2 linked regions of the Alloyangia pacifica genome follow. The protein of the gene in region 2 interacts with the protein of the main gene of each other region in a pairwise test. Links are inferred from orthologs where the notes say so. Each region holds a gene or a part of one and is shown on either strand. Other genes may lie near its edges. The genes, in order: CEW88_RS19410 and parE.

Evidence for each region.
Region 1: the proteins of parE (region 2) and CEW88_RS19410 interact in binary tests that used the Escherichia coli proteins (3 or more experiments, as listed by UniProt). The link is inferred for Alloyangia pacifica from one-to-one orthologs.

The regions. Positions count from the first base shown.
Region 1 is NZ_CP022191.1:49,099-52,188, forward strand. What follows is about bases 25-2,797. They hold CEW88_RS19410 (dihydroxyacetone kinase subunit DhaK), read right to left. Parts: upstream 2,026-2,797; coding sequence 1,024-2,025; downstream 25-1,023. Other genes in these bases: CEW88_RS19400 (aldo/keto reductase), read right to left, coding at 25-345; CEW88_RS19405 (dihydroxyacetone kinase subunit L), read right to left, coding at 384-1,019; CEW88_RS19415 (ABC transporter permease), read right to left, coding at 2,030-2,797. In the rest of the region: more of CEW88_RS19400, read right to left, coding at 1-24; more of CEW88_RS19415, read right to left, coding at 2,798-3,090. UniProt on the Escherichia coli protein: Dihydroxyacetone binding subunit of the dihydroxyacetone kinase, which is responsible for the phosphoenolpyruvate (PEP)-dependent phosphorylation of dihydroxyacetone via a phosphoryl group transfer from DhaL-ATP.
Region 2 is NZ_CP022190.1:474,489-477,743, forward strand. The notes cover bases 179-3,116. They hold parE (DNA topoisomerase IV subunit B), read right to left. Parts: upstream 2,658-3,116; coding sequence 699-2,657; downstream 179-698. Other genes in these bases: CEW88_RS15140 (hypothetical protein), read left to right, coding at 179-380; CEW88_RS15145 (hypothetical protein), read right to left, coding at 365-586; CEW88_RS15155 (hypothetical protein), read right to left, coding at 2,760-3,089. In the rest of the region: more of CEW88_RS15140, read left to right, coding at 42-178; CEW88_RS15160 (outer membrane protein), read right to left, coding at 3,251-3,255. UniProt on the Escherichia coli protein: Topoisomerase IV is essential for chromosome segregation; it is the principal protein responsible for decatenating newly replicated chromosomes. It relaxes supercoiled DNA.

The sequences.
Region 1 (3,090 bases), on a different replicon or contig from region 2:
CCGCTTCAGGCTGCGCTCGCACTCGCGGATCAGGTGCCAGCGGCTGGCGCCCTCGTCGTTCGGCCCGTCACCGATGCGCATCCGCGCCTTGGACGAGATCAGCACCCTCTCGCGCCGCCCCTCGAGCGCCGCGCCGAGGATCTCCTCGGCCAGACCCGTCGAGTACATGTTGGCTGTATCGAGCAGATTGATGCCGTGATCGAGGCAGGTGTCGATGAGCCTTTGCGCCTCGGGCACGCCCTGCGCGCCCACCATGCCGAAATCGCCCTTGCCGCCGAAGGTGAAGCTGCCCATGGCGAGCGCCGAAACCTTCAGCCCGCTGCGTCCGAGTTGCCTGTAATGCATGTTGTCTCCTTCTGTGCGTCGCGGTCGTGGCGGCTGGCTCAGCCCTGCGCCGCATCCCGTGCCACGTCGCGCATGACCTCGATAAGGATCAGCGCCACGGTGCCGCCGGCATCCGGCAGGCCGCGCGATTTTTCCTGGAAGGCCGCCGCTTTGCCGTGCTGCGCAACCATCAGCTTGGTCGCTTCCAGCGCTTCTTCCGCGGCCTCTGCCGCGGCCTCCAGCGCCCCAGAAAGACCCACGTCGCTGCCCTCGAGCGCGGCGGCGATCGGGTCGAGCACGTCGAGTACCGTCTTGTCGCCGAGCTGCGCCTTGCCGCGCTGCGCCACACCGTCCGCATAGGCGCGCCAGAAGGCAGCCGCCTCGGCGGTGCCGAACTGCTCGGCGCCCTCCAGCGCCTTGAAGCCGCGCAGGAAACCGGTGGCCATTAATGTGCCCATGGTCGAGGGCGCGGCCTTGGCCAGCGCCGCCCCCGCCGCCTTCATCTGCCCGGCGACGGACGCGCCATCGAGCCCGTGCACCGCCTCGTTGGCGGCGGCAAAGCCCTTGGACATGGTGATCCCGAGATCGCTGTCGCCGACCTTGCCGTCGAGCGCGATCAGCGCCTCGCGCTCGGCCGCGAAGCGCTCGGCCCAGGCGGTGTAGAGCGAGCGCATCTGCTCCGCAGTCAGTGCCATGGTCTTATCCCTTGATGTGCTTGAAGAACGGCGTGTTCGCCGGCTCGGCAATCAGCGGCTCCAGCTCGTCGTCGAGGTGCAGCACCGAGATCGACGCCCCGGCCATTTCCATCGACGTGGCAAACTCGCCGAGCCAGCAATGGCGGATCCTCACGCCGCGCTCCTCCATCAGGATCGAGACCCGGCGGAACAGGACGTAGAGTTCCTCGAGCGGCGTGCCGCCGAGGCCGTTGAGCAGGACGGCCACCTCGTCGCCGGAATTGTAGTCGGTCTCGGCGAAGATCTTCGCCATCATCGTGTCGACCACCTCGTCGGCGGGCTTGATCGTCTCGCGCGAGATACCCGGCTCGCCATGGATGCCCATGCCGATCTCCATCTCGTTCTCGCCGATCTCGAAACCGGGCTTGCCCACCTCGGGCACGATGCAGGGCGAGAGAGCTACCCCCATGGTGCGGGTGCGGGCGCGGGCCTTGTCGGCGATGCGGGCGACCTCTTCGAGCGGCAGCATCCGAGCCGCCGCCGCGCCGGCGGCCTTGTAGAGAAAGAAGATCCCGGCCACGCCGCGGCGCTTGTGCTCTTCGCCGACCACCGAGGAGGCGACATCGTCATTGCCCATCACGGTGCGGGTCGCGATGTCCTCCAGCTCGGCCAGCTCGCCGGCCATGTCGAAGTTCATGATGTCACCGGTGTAGTTGCCGTAGAGGTAGAGCACCCCGGCGCCCTGGTCGACGTATTTGGTCACCTCGAGGATCTGGTCCGAGCTCGGCGACTGGAACACCCCGCCCACGGCGCAGCCGTCGAGCATGGTCTCGCCGACGAAGCCGAGGAAAGTCGGCAGGTGTCCCGAGCCGCCGCCGGTGACGATGCCCACCTTGCCGGGCACGGGATTGGCGGTCACGTAGCAGCGCAAGTCGCCTGCGGCATAGGTCACTTCAGGGTGGGCGCGGTAGATGCCGTCGAGCATCTCGTCGACGAAGGCCTCGGGATTGTTGAGAAACTTCTTCATGGGCTCACTTCCGGGTTCGGGATTGCAGTTTACGGCGGCGGGTCACGAAGAAGGCCGCGGCGAGAAGGATGAAGGCGCCGACCACGACGCGCTGCCAGGTCGAGGGGATGCCCACCAGCACCAGCACGTTATTGACTACGGTGATCAGCAGCACGCCCGTGACGGTGCCTAAGACCGAGCCGGTGCCGCCGGTGATCCGCGCCCCGCCCAGCACCACGGCGGCGATCACGCCGATCTCGGTCCCCACGAGGTCGAAGGGATTGGCCATGCGGTTGGCGCAGACGTGCACGATCCCCGCCAGCCCGGCGAGCCCGCCGGCGAATGCGAAGACGAAGAGATGCACCCGGCGCTGGTCGTAGCCGAGCCGAGCCGCCACCTCGGGGTTGCCGCCGGTGGCAAATATGGCGCGGCCCATCAGCGTGCGGTTGAAGATCACCCAAGTCAGCAGCGCGGCGGCCGGGAAGACCAGGAAATACCAGGGCAGCGTCACCGTCGCGCCGTTCGCGGTGGTGACGTCGAACATCGAGGCCTTGCCGAAGGCGACCATCTGCGGCGGCAGCTCCATCAGCCAGACCGTGCCGACAAAGGCCAGCAGGATGCCTCGGAACAGGTATTGCGTGCCGATGGTGACGATCAGCGCCGCCACCTTGAGGCCGTGCACCAGCCAGCCGTTGACCGCCCCGAGCATGGTGCCGCCGAGCACGGCGATGACCAGGATTGCCGCCATCGGCAGCCCCGGCGCGACCTTCAGCACGAAGAGCGTCAGCGAGTACATGGTGAGCGCCGCGATTGCGGTGAAGCTGACGTCGATACCCCCCGCCGCGAGGATCGCGAAGACCCCCAGCGCGAAGAGCCCGGTGACCACCGAGGCGCGCCCCATGTCGATCAGCGAAGTCGGCGACAGGAAGGCCGGGTTGATCACCGCCACTGTGACGCAGATGGCGATCAGCAGGCACAGGCTGACCAGTTCCGGACGGCGCGCGAAGGTCTCGGCGATACCCGGGCGGCGGCGGGCCGCGGCCTCGGCGGTCTCTGTCGTGTCTGCGGTATCGAGGGAAGATTGGG
Region 2 (3,255 bases):
TGCAGGCCGTCGCACCGGAGGATCACCGTGGGACTCGCCAGATGACCAGCCCCGAGAAATCGCTGCTAGCCGCCGAGCTCGCGCTTGGCCTGCTGCCCGCGAAGGAGCAGGACGAAGGTCTGCGTGCCGTGGCACGCGACCCCGAGCTTCTGCGCGAGATGGATTTCTGGCAGAGCCGCTTCATCGGCTTCATGGGGCCGGTCGAGGACGAGGTTCCGCCGCCCCGGGTCTTCACCGCGCTGCAGGCGCGGCTTTTCGGAGACGCGGAACCGCGCAGCGTCTGGCGCGACCTCCTTGCCCCCGAGAACCGCGGCCTTCTGGTGCTGGTTCTCGCGGTGAAGCTGGGCGTGATTGCGCTGGTGCTCTACGCGCTCTTCTGAGCCGACAGGCTGTCACCGCCAAGCGCGCGGCCGAGCGTCATCCAGATCGCGATCGCGGCGACCACGGTCGCAAGTAGGGCCACAAGCAGCAGCTCGAGGTGGCCCGCGACGCCATTGGTGAGCGCATAGATCACGAGGGCAACAAGAGGGATATGAACCAGCGCGAAGCTGGTGATCTGAAGGCGCAGGAGCGTCGTTTTGGTCATGGGGCTCGGCGTTCGTCTGTCGTGAATGGAACAGCCATAGGGTGTGCCATACGCGGGCGGAAAACAACCACCTTGGGTGCTTCTTCGCCGCCGCGCGCGGCCTTGCGCCGGCTCAGACGTCCAGTTCTTCCACGAACCGCGCGTTTTCCTGGATATACTGGAAGCGCAACTCGGGCTTTTTGCCCATCAGCCGCTCCACCAGATCGCCGGTCTCGCCGGGCTCGTCCTCGTCGATGGTGACGCGGATCAGCTTGCGCGTCGCCGGATCCATCGTTGTTTCCTTGAGGTCCTTGGCGTCCATCTCGCCCAGACCCTTGAAGCGCTGTACGTCGATCTTGCCCTTGCCGCCGAGGCCTTTGGCCAGCATGGCCTCCTTCTCGGCGTCATCGGCGACATAGATGCGGCGGGCGCCCTGCGTCAGCCGGTAGAGCGGCGGGCAGGCAAGATAGAGGTGGCCATTGTCGATCAGCGGCCGCATCTGTGTGAAGAAGAAGGTCATCAGCAGCGAGGCGATATGCGCGCCGTCGACGTCCGCGTCGGTCATGATGATGATTTTCTCGTAGCGCAGATCATCGACGTTGAACTTCGTGCCGATGCCGACGCCGAGCGCCTCGCAGAGGTCGCGGATCTCGGCGTTGGAGCCCAGTTTGTTTGAGGCTGCGCCGAGCACGTTGAGGATCTTGCCCTTCAGCGGCAGCAGCGCCTGGGTCTCGCGGAAGCGCGCGCCCTTGGCCGAGCCGCCGGCCGAGTCACCCTCGACGATGAAAAGCTCGGTGCCCTCGCGGCTCTTGGCGGTACAGTCGGTCAGCTTGCCCGGCAGGCGCAGCTTCTTGGTGGCCGACTTGCGGGCGGTTTCCTTTTCCTGCCGGCGGCGCAGCCGCTCCTCGGCGCGCAGCACCAGAAAGTCGAGGATCGCGCCCGCCGACTTGGTGTCAGAGGCCAGCCAGTTGTCGAAATGGTCGCGCACCGCGCCTTCCACAAGGCGCTGCGCCTCGGTGGTGGCGAGCCGATCCTTGGTCTGGCCGACGAACTCAGGCTCGCGGATGAAGCAGGACACCAGTGCGCAGCCGCCGGTCATCAGGTCATCGCGGGTGATGTTGTTGGCCTTCTTGTTGTTGACCAACTCGCCATAGGCGCGGATGCCCTTGAGGATCGCGGCCCAGAAGCCCGCTTCATGGGTGCCGCCCTCGGGGGTGGGAACCGTGTTGCAGTAGGACTGGATGAAGCCGTCGCGCGACGGGGTCCAGTTGATCGCCCATTCCACCTTGCCCGGGGCGTTGAACTTCTCGCGGAAGTCGACGGTGCCCGAGAAGGGCTTGTCGGCATAGGTGCTGGCGCTGCCGAGGCTCTCGGTCAGGTAGTCGGCGAGGCCGCCGGGGAAGTGGAAGGTCGCCTCCATCGGCGTGTCGCCGTCGGGGATGGCGGACTTCCAGCGGATCTCGACGCCCGAGAAGAGATACGCCTTGGAGCGCACCATCTTCAGCATGCGCGAGGGCTTGAAGCGGTGGTGGCCGAAGATCTCCTCGTCGGCGTGGAAGGTCACCGTGGTGCCGCGGCGGTTCGGCGCGGCGCCGACCTTCTCGACCGGGCCCTGCGGGATGCCGCGCGAGAAGCGTTGTTCGAAGAGTTCCTTGTTACGCGCCACCTGCACGACCATGGAGTCCGACAGCGCGTTGACCACCGAGGCGCCGACGCCATGCAGGCCGCCCGAGGTCTCATAGGCGTCGCCCGAGAACTTGCCGCCCGCGTGCAGCGTGCAGAGGATCACCTCGAGCGCCGACTTGCCCGGGAACTTGGGGTGCGGGTCGATCGGGATACCGCGGCCGTTGTCGCGGATCGAGACGGAATAATCGGCGTGCAACTCGACCTCGATGCGGTTGGCATGGCCGGCCACCGCTTCGTCCATCGAGTTGTCGAGGATCTCCGCCACCATGTGGTGCAGCGCCCGCTCGTCGGTGCCGCCGATGTACATGCCGGGGCGTTTCCGCACCGGTTCGAGCCCCTCGAGAACCTCGATCGAAGAGGCGTCATAGGAAGCGGATTCGGTTGCGGCGAGGAGGTCGTCGGCCATGTGTTGCTGCTCGTTCCCGGATTCTGGTTGTTGCCAACTATGGCAGAGCGCGGCTTGCGGGAAAAGCCCCGCACCCCATCATCATGGGGATGACGCTGAGGATCAGGCCGGATCTTGTGGTTCCATGCGCGACCAATGGGCGCCCATGGCGACAATGCAGGAGGTTCCGGAGGCATAGGTGATGACCATCGTCCAGTTGTCGCGCGGGTCGAGCCAGAGCTCGAGCACTTCGTCCGGGCTGCGCAGGCCGGTGGAGGCAAGCGTCGCGCCCTGCTGGCGTTTCAGGCGCTGCGTCATGCGTGACGAGGGTTCGCAGATCACCTCGGCAATGGGTGAGGTGGCCGCGGCGGGAAGGCCGAAGAGGCTGCCGGACAGGGCGGCCGTACAGGCCGCGACAATCGCCGGAAGGGGAATCGAAACGCTGCGCCACATGCGGAAGAGTGTAACGTCTTCATGACGAAATCCCTAATACGGGAGGGGTGGCTGCGAAAAGTTTCGTCGGGCGCAGGAGCCCGAGGGAAAAACGAAATGCCCGGCCTCATCACGAGGCCGGGCATCGGTCGCAGGGCCAGCGGCCCCGCAACGCGTCTGGATCAGA